4 regions of the Caecibacter sp. AF58-12pH5A genome follow, and region 1 is predicted to be linked to each of the others. Evidence: riboswitches for the same ligand, from Rfam matches in the RefSeq annotation. Region 1 holds a riboswitch; each other region holds the start of a gene.
What was found. A riboswitch is a leader RNA that binds a small molecule or an ion and turns the genes downstream of it on or off. The one in region 1 is predicted to bind S-adenosylmethionine.

Region 1 (3,591 bases):
ACGGAATCGGGCCGGCTAAGACCCAGATCATAGAGATCATCCCGCTTGGTAAAGAGCTCTTCCGGTGTGCCGTCAAAGGCCTTCGTATGATGGCCAATGACCAGGACGCGGTGACAGTATTCGGCGAAAATATCCATGTCGTGGCTGATGATGAGGACCGTCAGTCCTTGACGGTTCAATTTGGTCAAGAGCTGCATGAGGTCTTCCTTATCGGCACTGTCCTGACCACTCGTCGGTTCATCGAGAATGAGATACTGCGTGTGCATGGCAATGGCAGAGGCAATGGCAACGCGCTGTTTTTCGCCACGGTTTAAATTAGGCGGATAGGCATCGGCCAGGTCCGACAGGCCCGTCTGTTCCAGTGCTGCTTGTACAGAGGCTTCAATTTCATCAGCCTGACGGCCAAACTGCTGTGGCCCATAGGCGACTTCATCCCGTACGGTCGGGCGAAACATCTGCCGTTCCGGCCGCTGGAACACATAGCCAATGAAAGCACTGCGCCGGGACGCATCGTCTTCATTGATAATTTTGCCATCATAGCGGATTTCACCGGAAACGGGCTTTTCCAGGCCCATGAGCAGCCGCGTCACCGTCGTTTTGCCACAACCGTTACGGCCGCCTAAGCCAATGAACTCACCGGCACCTATTTCTACATTCATATGTTCCAGAATAGGAGTCCCATTCCCATAACGAAAACAGACATCCCGCATTTCTAACATAGGTCTTCTCTCCTTTTTACGACAATAAAAAAACCTTCCATCCCCTGACAGGGACGAAAGGTTGAATCTTCCGCGGTACCACCCACATTGGCTCGTACGAGCCCAGCTCTGCATGTACAGCATAACGCGATACACGGTTCTTTGATAGCGGTGGAACTACACCGTCGAACCCTACTGGTTACCGTTCAGGCCGCATCTCCCGAATCCATTCCATCTGCTGACCTAGGGCCGAACTTTCACTACCATCGGCTCGCTGTACCTGTCGTTGCACATGTACTCGTTTCGTTCATCGATACTTACTCATATAGTTTACTTGTAATTATACGTTCTTTTCCCGTAAAGTCAAGGGCATAGGCAGGAAAGCCCGTCAGCCCGGGCATGTGTCGTGCCGGATTTCGCATATAAGTATTCCTATTTATATATTTTTGTCATATCATTTTTCTTATATTGACAAATTTTCTCTACATGATACAATCAATATCAACAATTTCATTAGCAGTGGCTTCTATACGATTGACTTGTACAGATGAGCTTCATTGCGCTTTTATCCAGAGTGGTGGAGGGACTGGCCCTATGAAACCCGGCAACCGATTACACGGTGCCAATTCCTGCGGAAGCAATTCCGATAGATAAAGAAAACGCAGACTCTTTCTCTCTCGGGAAAGGGTCTTTTTCTTTTCTATCCGAATCGATTCATTATATATTCCATAATCAAGGAGGCCTAACGTATATGAAAAAACTACACATTTTTACACTGGCTGCAGCCACGATGCTCTTATCCTTTTCCGTTCTCTTAAGCGGCTGTGGCGGTGATAAGCCTACAGGCGGTCACGAGGTTTCACACAACACTAAGATCACCGTCGGTGCCACGCCGGTACCGCATGGGGAAATTCTGGCACAGATCAAACCACTCTTAGCCGCAAAGGGGATTGACCTCAACGTCGTCGAATTCACCGATTATGTCAAGCCTAACCTGGCTTTAAATGACAAGGAAATCGATGCCAACTTCTTCCAGCACCAGCCCTACATGGACAAATTCAATGCCGAACATGGCACCAACCTCGTAGCCCTGTGCAAGGTACACATCGAACCGATGGGCATTTATTCCAAAAAGATTACCAGCCTGGATCAGCTGCCGGACGGTGCCAAGGTAGCCATTCCCAATGACCCGACCAATGGCGGCCGGGCGCTCCTGATCTTGCAAAAGGCTGGCCTCATCAGCCTCAAAGATGGCGGCAGCATCTCTTCTACCGTCCAGGACATTGTCAAAAATGACAAACACCTGCAGTTCGTCGAACTGGAAGCCGCTCAGATTCCCCGTTCACTGGAAGACGTAGACATTGCCCTGATCAATACGAACTTCGCCCTCGAAGCCGGTCTCAATCCGCTGAAGGACGCTCTCTTTATCGAAGATAAGGACTCGCCCTATGCCAACATTCTGGCCGTCCGGGCAGGCGATGAAAATCGTCCGGAAATCAAAGAGCTCCAGCAAGCCCTGCAATCACCGGAAGTAAAGAAATTCATCGAAGATAAGTATCAGGGCGCCATCCTCGCCAGCTTCTAACGCCTAACCCAGTCAGACTATACCAAAAAAAAGGAAGCCTATGTTATGAAAACCTGTGATCTCTTTGCCAAAAAAACTGTCTTTTCCTTTGAAGTCTTTCCGCCAAAAAAGGACATGCCTGTAGAAACGGTTTTTCCTACCCTCACGGAGCTAAGCAAGCTGTCGCCTGATTTTATCAGCGTCACCTGCGGTGCCGGCGGCCAGGGCGGAACACGGACCGTAGAGGTAGCCAGCCGCATCAAAAAGCTGGGCTGCGAAACAGCGGCCCACTTGCCGTGCATCAACTTGGACCAAAACGATGTCCGCTCTATTTTGCAGGAATTAAAAAAGGAAGGCATTGAAAATATCCTTGCTCTGCGCGGTGACCGCACGCCGGACATTGAGCCAAAACACGATTTTGCCCACGCCAGCGATCTCATTTCCTTCATCCGCCAGGAGACCGGCGACGACTTCAATATCATCGGCGCCTGCTATCCCGAAGGCCACCAGGCAGCCAAAAATTTGCAGGCCGATATTGACGCCCTGAAGATCAAAGTAGAGGCCGGGGCGAGCGAGCTCATTTCCCAGCTCTTCTTTGATAACGCGTGCTTTTATTCCTTCCTGGAAAAAAAGGAAAAGGCCGGCATTCACGTTCCTATCGAAGCAGGCATCATGCCCGTGACGAACAAAAAGCAAATTGAACGCATGGTTACTCTCTGCGGTGCTTCCTTGCCCCTTAAGTTCCAAAAGATTCTGACCAAATACGGCCACGACAACATTGCCTTGCGCGATGCAGGCATTGCCTATGCCATCGATCAGATTGTCGATCTCTTGGCTAATGGCGTCGACGGCGTACACATTTATACGATGAACAGCCCTTACGTAGCGGAACGCATTACGTCCGCCGTCAAGACACTGCTCTAAGTGTCACCTTCCTAAGCCCCCTGCCACGCAGCAGGGGGCTTACTTGTTTTTCCCTTATGGCTCTTGTATAATACAATTAGAATAACATTCATTATCATATTCTAGGAGGCGTTTTACGTGGGATTCTTCAGTAATTTATTCGGTGGCTCTCCGGAAGGGCAGGAAAAGTTTGTATATATTCAAGGCATGATGTGCCAAAACTGTGCTGAGCATGTAACAGAAGCCTTGCTGGCCGTTCCAGGCGTTCTAAAAGTGAATGTCAATTTGCCACGCGGGCGGGCTACGTTGCGCGTTACCGGTGACGTCGTAGAAAAAGATCTTTTAAAGGCCGTAGTCAACGCCGGCTATGGCGTCAGCAAAATCACAGAGCAAACGGAAGACTAAAAAAAGCAGGGAGCCGCCTGA
Region 2 (3,591 bases), on a different contig from region 1:
AAGAGCTGCTCGCAGAAGATGCCTTTCTCGAACACGCCAAGGTCTATGACCACTACTACGGTACACCGAAGAAATACGTCTTTGACCAGCTCGAAAAGGGCCACCACGTGATGCTGGAAATCGACATCCAAGGGGCTATGCAGGTACGCCAGCGCTATCCCCAGGCCTTGTTGATTTACATTGTACCGCCGAGCATGGACGTACTAGCCAACCGTCTGCGCAGCCGTCATACGGATGCAGAAGAAACCATTTGCGGCCGTTTGGCCAAAGCCAGTGACGAGCTGGCGTGGATTGAAAAATACGATTACCTCATCGTCAACGACGACCTGCAGGTCGCCATTGACCAGGCCTCGGCCATTTTGACGGCCGAAGCACTGAAGACGTCGCGTAATGCCCAAAAGATTGCGACTGTCCGAGATTTATACAAAAAATAGGAGAGATGCCATTATGTTGATTAAACCGACCCTCGAATCGCTCATGAAACACGTAGACAGCAAATATACCCTCGTTACCCTGGCTGCTAAACGGGCACGCCAGCTCGTAGACGGTGACGAACCCCTCGTAGACGTAGAAACGACGAAAGTCGTCTCCATTGCGATGGAAGAAATCGATCAGGGCAAGATTACCTACGAAGCGCCGAAATCGGGCATCAAATAAGGAGGGCTCTGCCATGCTTCTGGAACACAAACGAATTGTCCTCGGCATTACCGGCGGCATTTCGGCCTTTAAGGCAGCCCAGATTGCCAGCCTCCTAGGTCACCGCGGCGCAGAGGTCAAGTGCATCATGACGGAAAGCGCGACAAAATTCATTACGCCCCTGACACTGCGCAACATAACGGGCAATCCTGTGGCGGTTCACATGTTTGACGAAGTCCAGGAATTCAACGTAGAACACATCGCCTTGGCTCGCTGGGCCGACCTCTTTGTCGTCGCGCCGGCTACGGCCAACGTCCTGGGCAAGGTCGCAGGCGGCATTGCCGATGATATGCTGACAACGACGATTATGGCTACGAAGGCACCGGTGCTCTTTGTGCCGGCTATGAACAGCAATATGTACCTCAATCCTATCGTGCAGGAAAATATGGCTAAATTGAAGAAATTTGGCTACCATATTATGGAACCGGCCAGCGGCCATTTGGCCTGTGGCATTATTGGCGTAGGCCGTCTGCCTGAACCGGAAGCCATCGTCGACCAGATTGAACTGGTGGCTTGCATGGGTACGGCTCTCAAGGGCCGCAAGGTCATCGTTACGGCCGGTGGTACGCGGGAACCGATCGATCCGGTCCGCTTTATTGGCAACCATTCCAGCGGCCGCATGGGCTTTGCCATTGCCAAGGCTGCCGTCCTGGCTGGCGCCGATGTAACATTGATCTGTGGCTCTACAGATAACCTGACGACACCGGCCGGTGTAAGCCGCCGTATTGACGTGAACAGCACGCGGGACATGAAAGAAGCTGTCGATGCCTACTATGACGACTGCGATCTGGTCGTTAAGGCAGCGGCTGTGGCGGACTACCGTTCGGCTGCGCCGGCTAAGGATAAAATCAAGAAAAACGACGACGTATTGACGATCAACCTGGAAAAGAACCCGGACATTCTCTATGGCCTGGGCCAGCGCAAGACGCACCAGGTCCTCGTCGGCTTTGCTGCAGAAACGACGAACGTCCTCGCCTATGGCCAGGGTAAGCTGAAAAAGAAGAACCTGGATATGCTCGTTGCCAACGACGTCAGCGTCAAGGGTGCAGGCTTCCAAGGCGATACGAACATTGGCACGCTTCTCTTCCCAGATGGTACGATGGAAGAGCTGCAGCAAATGACCAAGTTCGAACTGGCTGAAATTATCGTCGACCGGGCTGCCAAGCTCGTTGCTGCTAAATGTGCAGCTCAGGAAGACAAATAGAGGCGTTTACTTTTTTAATGCGAAGTACTTGCATTTTAGTCCTCTTTCGTTTATACTAATACAAGTCAAACAGAATATAGTTCCATCAAGAGACGGCGGAGGGATTGGCCCTGTGATGCCGCAGCAACCTTCATACACGTGAAAGGTGCTAAATCCAACAGTAGCAACTACTGGAAGATGGGTGTGTAAAAGCCCCTCTTTTGAGGGGCTTTTTTTTACGGAACTACATGAACACTGACAGCATATAGAGTACTTAAAGGAGGAACCACCAAATGGCTAAAGACCGCGAATTCTTTACATCTGAATCCGTTACCGAAGGTCATCCCGACAAGATGGCCGACCAGATTTCCGACAGCATTCTCGACGCAATTCTGGCTAAAGACAAAAACGCCCGCGTAGCGTGCGAAACCCTCGTTACGACCGGCATGGTACATGTCGTAGGGGAAATTTCTACGACCTGCTACGTCGATATTCCGCACATCGTCCGCGAAACGATCCGCGACATTGGCTACACCCGCGCAAAGTATGGTTTTGACTGCGATACGTGCGGCATCCTTGTCTCCCTGGACGAACAGTCTTCCGATATTGCCATGGGCGTAGACGAAGCACTGGAAGCTAAAGAAGGGGAAAAGGATAAATTCGATACGATCGGTGCCGGTGACCAGGGCATGATGTTTGGCTATGCTTCGAACGAAACACCGGAATACATGCCGTTGCCTATTTCCTTGGCACACCGCCTGGCACGCCGCCTGGCACAGGTACGTAAAGACGGCACACTGCCGTACCTTCGTCCCGATGGCAAGACGCAGGTAACCGTAGAATACGAAGATGGCAAACCGGTCCGCATCGATACGATTGTCATTTCGGCACAGCACAGCCCGGAAGTAACACGGGAACAGATCGAAAAGGATCTCCTCGAACACGTCATTAAACCGATTCTGCCGGAAGGCCTCTTCGATGAAAAGACGAAGCTCTACATCAACCCGACAGGCCGTTTCGTTATCGGCGGCCCGCAGGGCGACTCGGGCCTGACAGGCCGCAAGATCATCGTCGATACGTACGGTGGCATGGCCCGTCATGGCGGCGGCTGCTTCTCCGGTAAGGATCCCACAAAGGTTGACCGTTCGGCAGCCTATGCAGCCCGTTACGTAGCGAAAAACATCGTCGCTGCCGGCCTGGCTGACAAAGTAGAAATCCAGCTCGCTTATGCCATCGGCGTAGCCCGCCCGGTTTCCATTCACGTAGAAACCTTTGGCACTGGCAAAGTGGAAAACGATGTCATTACCAAATTGATCAACAAACACTTCGACCTGCGTCCGGCCGGCATCATTGAAATGCTCGACCTGCAGCGCCCGATTTATCGCCAGACTGCTGCCTATGGCCACTTCGGCCGTACAGACGTCGATCTGCCTTGGGAAAAGACGGATAAAGCCGACGTCCTGCGTCAGGAAGCAGGCTTATAATAGGGAAGGAATGGCTCTTTTACGGGGCTGTACCAGCTATGACTTGTCATTATACCTGCATTAACAGATTGACAAAAATGCTCTTTTTGGGTATAATTTCAATGTGTGCAGTAAAGCACTCCCTAACATACATTTTGGAGGGAGGGATAGAGAATGGCAGAAATCAAAGTTGGTAAAAATGAATCTTTGGACAGCGCACTGCGCCGCTTCAAGCGTTCTTGCCAAAAA
Region 3 (3,591 bases), on a different contig from region 1:
CAGAGAATTCGACGACTTTGATGAGGATGCCCTGTTTGGCAGCTTCTTTCTTAACCTGTTCCATGACGTCTGCATGGAAGCCCGGTGTTACGCCGACGGTAATTTCTTTGTTGGCGTCCTTAGAGGAAGATGACGAAGCGGAATCACTGGAATTGCCGCAGCCTGCAGCGAAGAGGCAAATAGAGGCGGCCGCTGCGAAAACGAGGGCCTTTTTGAGAGAAATAAACATAGCTGAAAACACTCCTTATATATACTTATTTTTTATTCTTCTTGTGGGAGGCAAAGTCGCCAATGCCCTGGATCAGGTTGACACCGATGACCAGGATGATGATTGTTGCCAGCATGACGTCAGCCTGGAAACGCTGGTAACCGTAGCGGATGGCAATATCCCCAAGACCACCGCCGCCGATGGCACCGGCCATAGCCGACGCACCGATGAGGTTGACGATGAGCACGGTGATATTGTTGATGATCGTCGGCAGCGCTTCCGGCAGGAGTACCTTGCGGATGATCTGCAAGGGCGAGGCGCCCATGGCTTCGGCTGCTTCGACGAGGCCGAAATCGACGTCGCGGATACTCGTTTCTACGAGACGGCTCAGGAAAGGAATGGCGACGATGGTCAGCGGTACGCACGCAGCCGTCGTGCCGATGGATGTGCCGGCAATGAGACGGGTCAGCGGAATGATAGCTACCATGAGGATGATGAACGGAATAGAGCGGATGATATTGACGATGGTGCTGAAAATCTGGTTGATGAACCGGTTTTCCAGTATATGGCCCTTGCCGGTAATAACCAGCGTTACACCGAGGGGAATGCCGATGATGGCAGCAATGATAGTAGAAACAGAGACCATGAAGAGCGTTTCTTCAATGCCCTGTATCATCAGTTTAATGAGTTCTGGGGACATATCCTAATACCTCGCTTTCAATAGGCTGTGTTTTGATGTAGGCAAATGCTTTTGCCTGTGCTTCCATATCGCCCATGATGACGACGATGAGGTAGCCAAAGGGCACATCCTGGATGTAGTCGATATTGCCGTAGAGGACGCTTACGTCAAGATTGAACTTGCGGGCAATGTTGACGACGAGCGGTTCGTTTGTGACCAGGCCCTTGAAGCGGAAACGTACGAGCATATCCCGGTCCGGTGCAGGCTGGTCAGACACGCCGAGCTTGCGGATGCCCTGGGGCAGTTCCATATTGACGACAGATTTGACAAATTCCTTCATCGTTTCCGACGTAGGGCTGGCAAAGATGTCGATAACGCGGCCCTGTTCTTTAATGACGCCGCCTTCAATAACGGCGACGCGGTCGCAAATGGCTTTGATAACGGCCATTTCGTGGGTAATGATGACGATGGTAATGCCCAGACGCTTGTTGATATCCTTCAGGAGTTCCAAAATAGACTGTGTCGTCTGCGGATCCAAGGCCGATGTGGCTTCGTCGCAGAGGAGAATCTTCGGATCGCTGGCCAGGGCGCGGGCAATGCCGACACGCTGTTTCTGACCGCCAGAGAGCTGGGACGGGTAGTTGTACTGCCGGTCTGTCAGGCCGACCAGTTCGAGGAGGGATTCGACCTTGCTGGCAATGACTTCCTTGGAAGCGCCAATCAGTTCCAGCGGGAAGGCAATGTTATCAAAGACTGTACGCGACGAAAGCAGGTTGAAGTGCTGGAAAATCATGCCGATGTTTTTGCGTTCGGCCCGCAGCTGGCTGTCGGACATGGACGTCAGTTCTTTGTCGTCAATGATGACTTTGCCGCTTGTCGGTTTTTCCAGCATGTTGATGCAGCGGACGAGGGTCGATTTGCCGGCGCCGCTCTTGCCGATTATGCCGAAGATTTCGCCGTCGTTGATGGTCAGCGAGATCCCTTTTAGAGCCTGGACGTGTGTTTTGCCGCCGTAGGTCTTGGTAATGTTCTCAAAAGTTATCACAAGATCAACTCCTTACTTAATTTTCCTAGTGATCGTTATTTCATAAAAAAAGCCGTCAACAGATGCTGACGGTAGAATTACTGCGATCATTTCATCTGCCGGATACATTCCGCTGGACTTGGCACCTTCCCACGTAGGGGGTTGCCGCAACGTCATAGGGCCATTCCCTCGATTGCTCTGGATGAATACACTATGGAATTACTGTCCTGTATCATAGCACGGGGACAGGGCCTTGTCAATATCTAAATTGGAATACCGTTCGAGAAAGAAAAAATAATTATAATTTTTTTCCTCGGATTAGCAGGAATTAACAAAGTGATGTGGAATACTATATATATCAGGAGCGAAGTATTCAAATCTTAAGCATGGATGGTTTGAAAAATGAGGCTCCTCGCGAAAGGAAGGGATTTTTTATGGCAACAATCGTTAGAGGTAAGAATCTGGAAATTACACCGGCATTAAAAGATTACGTTTTGAAACATGAAAAAAAGGTAACGAAATACTTCGAAAATGAAGTGAATGTGCAGGCTCTTCTTTCCGTCGAAAAAGATCGTAAAATTGCAGAAATCACGTTGAAGGTAGACGGCGTCGTCCTCCGTGGTGTAGAAGCCAACGATGACATGTATGCCGCTATTGATCTGGTGTACGATAAGATGATCCGCCAGATTCATAAGTATAAAACAAAGATTGCCCGCCGTATGAAGGGCGGCTCCTTCCATGATGCTATGGTCGAAGGACCGGCTGTACCGGAAGAAGATTTTGAAATTGCCCGTGTCAAGAAATTCGCTGCCCGTCCTATGGACGTAGAAGAAGCTATTCTGCAGATGAATCTCGTCGGCCACGATTTCTTTGTTTTCCTCAATTCGGAAACGGAAGCCATTAACGTCGTATACAAACGGAAACACGGCAAATATGGCTTAATCGAACCGGAATATTAATAGTGATCACTTTTTTTCCTGTCATCTCAGGTGCCATACAGAAAGGGTTCAGACTTCGCAGTCTGGACCCTTTTTCTAATGTTCCCTGGCGCGGATTTGCCGGGCCTATATAAAAAACAGCCGTACCAGGACGGGCCTGATACGGCTGTTTTGCAGTTCTATTATTTTTCGTCGTTTCCTTTGAGGAGAGTGATTTTTTGCTTCAAGCTCACGGCCTGGTCAAATTCAGCCTGGATTTCTGCACTGGGCGGTGCATCCAGCTTGCTGACGACGTAAATGGCAATGAGGGAGAAGATAAAGCCCGGCACGATTTCGTAAAGGCCGAACCAGGCAAACTGTTTCCAAATGAGGACCGTCAGGCCACCGACGACAATACCTGCCAGGGCACCGTTTTTGGTCATCCGTTTCCAGAAGAGGGAAAGGAGGATGCACGGACCAAAGGCGGCACCAAAACCAGCCCAGGCGTAGGCAACCATGGTGAGGATGTAGTTGTTCGGGTCGAGGCCGAGGATGATGGCCAGGGCAGCGACGACGAGAACCGTAATGCGGCTCACGAGAATCAGTTCCTTGTCGCTGGCATCCTTGCGGATGAAGGCATTGTAGAAGTCCTTGGAAATGGCCGATGCCGTAACCAGAAGCTGTGACGATGCCGTACTCATAATGGCGGCCAACACGGCAGACCAGATGAGACCAGCTACGAAGGGCGGGAAGAGCTGTTCAC
Region 4 (3,591 bases), on a different contig from region 1:
AAGTTTCTTTTCAATGGGCTGCAAGGGAAAGTATTCGTCTTCGTCCAGGTCCATTTCTGCGCGGTTCCGTTCTACGCTGATTTCGTTGTTCTGATGTTTATAATAATATTCGTCTGCTGTTGCTAAGCGTTCTGCTGCCATGTGTAATTCCCCCTCTAAAATCTACGATATGTTGATACTACGAAATGTGTCCCCTCTTGCTTAAACAGTTGGCGGTACGATGCCGTGATAGAAAATCCAGGAAATGATGAGGCCGACCCAGATGATGAAGCCTACGAGCGCAATGGCATAGACGCCGACGACGCGGCCCAGGCCTGCGTGCCAGAGCTTACGTACGTTGGTGACGAGGCCAATGGAGAAAAAGCAAAGGCCGAAGAAGATGCTGCGCAGGAGGTTGGCCTGGCCGGCGCCTGCTTTAGCTGCAGAGACGATGTCCGGGAAGACATAGCCGGCGGCAAACATGAGGACCAAGGCGGCAACGAAGCCGATGATGAATTTCGGGAAGCGTTCCCAAATTTCCCGTTTTGATACGTGTGCGCTACCGCCCTGAGCCGTGCGGCTGTTGAGGTGGTAGACGGACCAGACGACGGCGAGGATGAAGGACCAGACGCCGATGAAGACATCGATGAAGACCTTTGATGTTGTCGTGGCCATGAGGATCCAGCCTTCCTGGTAGTTCACGCCGTATTGCTGCAGGGCTGCGTTGCGGATCAGTGTGTCCGCAATGGCACCGGAGGCGACGGCACCGCCATCACTCTTGACGACCAGGCCGAGCCACGAGCCGGCTACCATAGGTTCTCCGGAAAGGAAGAAGGCTGCCGCAAAGGGCAGGACCAAAAGCTCTACGGCGACGAAAACGATAATGACGGAAGCCAGGATGGTCGGTACGATTTGCCGGACCCGGATTGCACTGCCTGTAGCAATGGCTGCGGCGACGCCGCAGATGGAAATGCCTGACGCCATCGGTGCTGCCCATTCAGGCGTAAAGTGAAAGAACTTACGGGCAATGAAGTAAACCACAGGCCAGTAAATGAGGTAGGCTTCGACGACGGCGCACATGCCACGGATGATGACCGTACTGGCCAGGCTCATGGCGCTGATGGTCTGGATGCCGATGTTCATGCCAAGGATGACGATGCCGGTCTTGATGTACCATTCCGGCTTGGCGGCGTCTGAAAGAAAACGGGAAATCTTAGGAAAGAAGTTGCCAATAATGAGTCCGGCTAAGAGAGCCACGACGAAGCCCAGTTCGCCCAAGCTCAAGGACCAGGGAATCTGGAAGGCTTCGCGCTTGTTCGGCGTAGCGGCCAAGTAGGCGTAGTTGCCAATAATGTTGGAAATAATAGTAATCCAGTAAATGACGGTCAGGCCGAGGGCGAATTTCTTTACTTTTGTCCCCATGAAGTAGGCCCCAATGGTCGTAACGGCTAAGACGAAAAGGTAGGCTGCCACTACGGAGCCCAGTCCGCCGAGCCAGGCAAATTCCCCCGAATTGGCCTTGACGGCTTGAAGCGGATCGATCCAGACGCCAAAGGATGGCACCCAGCCTAATACGTTAATACCTAAAATCTGGCTAGAGCCGAGTACGGATATAAATAACCCGAGCCACACGGCCCACCAATCTTCACTGCTTAAGAGGCTGGAACGATGCGCAGCCTCTGTATATGTCCCCTGTGCCATATACGAAAACACCCCTATCTTTTTATGATTGTTTGTAAAAAAAAGCGCACTACCCAGACAGATAGTACGCGCATATGCCATGCACTTAACCCCTACTCATCTGTCAGGTATTAGATCCTGCTGGAATTGGCACCTTCCTGCCCTCACAGGAGGTTGCCGCAGCGTCATAAGGCCAGTCCTTCAGCTGCTCTGGATGATTTGTGTGCAATTCAGTTTTGATACGGTTCTTGTTGTATCAGCACACTAGGAGCTACAACAACAACACATGATGTAATTTTTTACGTAAGTCATGATTAATACCCCTCTTCTGCCCCTCAGCAGAATTTTCTTTTTTGAATTGGTGAAGCAAACATTGCAATGTTTACGGTTATGGTACACTATGCGTTGCGTCTTGTCAAGAGGGATTTTAGAATAAAGTTCTAAAAGTTGAAACTTTTTTCACGTACTTCATAAAGGCCTATAATCAGGCTTTTTTATGACTAGCGACCTAGGAATAACAGCATTTAGCTTTCTGCAACGGTACAGGTATAGTTGTACAAATTTCTATCATGTCCGTGTGGGATATACATGTATTTCCCTATCTGAAAAAGAAAAAAACGCCCTCGTGAAGCGTGGCGTCGTTGTAATTCTATGAATGTGTTGCCCTTGCCACACGAAGAAAGGCCTCGCAGTTTCCGTCATTTCTAAAGGAATTGTCCTGCCGTAACACGAGCGATGAACTGCAGCGCATGACACGCAGGAAGATTTTCTGCGTATATTGCAGGAACGTGTCATTTTCCAGCGTAGTTGGATAAGGACAAGTCCGTGTACAAGGCGGATTGGGTGTTATGAAGGGCTGGCGTGAGAGCTTTTTTGGGAGTTCAATGGGCTGATGGGTGTGAGGAATTTTTGTTTTGCTTATGAAAAAGAGAAAATCGAGAGAATTTTTTAATCTGCTGAAAATACAAAAAGAGCCTATGCAGCAGTAGCTTTCTCCAAAGCCACCATACTGCATAGACTCCTTTTCTACAGTTTTTCCTATAGAGGTGCCTCTACCACAGTACCTTCCACTGAAGATGCTAGGTAGTTCAGTTCCTCATGTGTATTGTATCAATTTTTTTCGTAGGTTTCAAGGGATGTGGGCGTTATGGGTGCTTCGGTTTTCCGTCGATTAGTGATTAATTAACGTTATGGTTGTCCCGTTGGCTCCGGGCTTGAAATTCTTTCAAGCTCGGAGTGATTAGGCCGTAACGCCCGCACACGGGATCGGCTTAATGCGTGAAATTTTTTCACGCATTAAGTAGTGACGGCGTAACACGCGCACGGGATTGGCTCCATGCGTGAATTTTTTTCACGCATGGAGTAGTGACGGCGTAACGCCCGCACGGGGGCGTTACGCCTCTTTCCCCCATTACTTGCGCAACGGGTACCTTCCCCTTTTTGTCTATCCACGTTATGGTTGTACCGTTTCCCTCTCTCCCCCGAGGCTGCGCCTCGCGGACTCTCCCCGCTTTGTCTATCACCTTTATGGCGGCTCATTTCGCCTCTTCCCCACGAGGCTGCGCCTCGCGTACCTTCCCCCCAGGGAAGGCTATGCAAAACAGGAGCCCTTTTTTGAGGGCTCCTGTTTTCTGTTCTTGTAATAGGAAGTTCTGTTATTACCGACGTTCGCGGATACGGGCAGCTTTGCCTGTAAGGCCGCGCAGGTAATTCAGTTTTGCACGGCGAACAATGCCGCGGCGCGATACTTCGATTTTAGCCAGACGCGGGGAGTGTACCAGGAAGGTACGTTCTACGCCTACGCCGTAGGAAATACGACGTACTGTGAAGGTTTCGCGGACACCGCCGTTGTGACGGCCGATAACGACGCCTTCAAATACCTGGATACGTTCGCGGTTACCTTCGACGACCTTTACGTGTACCTTTACGGTA

Region 2: it holds a riboswitch for S-adenosylmethionine, as region 1 does, so the genes downstream of both, metK (methionine adenosyltransferase) here and PGX44_RS02185 (MetQ/NlpA family ABC transporter substrate-binding protein) in region 1, are expected to answer to the same signal.
Region 3: it holds a riboswitch for S-adenosylmethionine, as region 1 does, so the genes downstream of both, PGX44_RS05030 (methionine ABC transporter ATP-binding protein) here and PGX44_RS02185 (MetQ/NlpA family ABC transporter substrate-binding protein) in region 1, are expected to answer to the same signal.
Region 4: it holds a riboswitch for S-adenosylmethionine, as region 1 does, so the genes downstream of both, PGX44_RS08460 (putative sulfate exporter family transporter) here and PGX44_RS02185 (MetQ/NlpA family ABC transporter substrate-binding protein) in region 1, are expected to answer to the same signal.

Annotation. Positions count from the first base shown of each region.
Region 1 covers NZ_JAQDBC010000002.1:202,298-205,888, reverse strand. Annotated here, with positions in the region: gene PGX44_RS02190 (energy-coupling factor ABC transporter ATP-binding protein) at 1-719, opposite strand, end outside; T-box leader at 766-1,018, opposite strand; SAM riboswitch class I at 1,261-1,355, shown strand; gene PGX44_RS02185 (MetQ/NlpA family ABC transporter substrate-binding protein) at 1,450-2,283, shown strand; gene metF (methylenetetrahydrofolate reductase [NAD(P)H]) at 2,329-3,186, shown strand; gene PGX44_RS02175 (heavy-metal-associated domain-containing protein) at 3,304-3,570, shown strand.
Region 2 covers NZ_JAQDBC010000011.1:32,100-35,690, forward strand. Annotated here, with positions in the region: gene gmk (guanylate kinase) at 1-434, shown strand, start outside; gene rpoZ (DNA-directed RNA polymerase subunit omega) at 448-657, shown strand; gene coaBC (bifunctional phosphopantothenoylcysteine decarboxylase/phosphopantothenate--cysteine ligase CoaBC) at 671-1,900, shown strand; SAM riboswitch class I at 1,980-2,084, shown strand; gene metK (methionine adenosyltransferase) at 2,173-3,363, shown strand; gene rpsU (30S ribosomal protein S21) at 3,517-3,591, shown strand, end outside.
Region 3 covers NZ_JAQDBC010000007.1:16,088-19,678, forward strand. Annotated here, with positions in the region: gene PGX44_RS05020 (MetQ/NlpA family ABC transporter substrate-binding protein) at 1-229, opposite strand, end outside; gene PGX44_RS05025 (methionine ABC transporter permease) at 255-908, opposite strand; gene PGX44_RS05030 (methionine ABC transporter ATP-binding protein) at 889-1,932, opposite strand; SAM riboswitch class I at 2,021-2,120, opposite strand; gene hpf (ribosome hibernation-promoting factor, HPF/YfiA family) at 2,346-2,870, shown strand; gene putP (sodium/proline symporter PutP) at 3,032-3,591, opposite strand, start outside.
Region 4 covers NZ_JAQDBC010000017.1:3,108-6,698, forward strand. Annotated here, with positions in the region: gene PGX44_RS08455 (hypothetical protein) at 1-141, opposite strand, end outside; gene PGX44_RS08460 (putative sulfate exporter family transporter) at 202-1,680, opposite strand; SAM riboswitch class I at 1,774-1,880, opposite strand; gene rplS (50S ribosomal protein L19) at 3,318-3,591, opposite strand, start outside.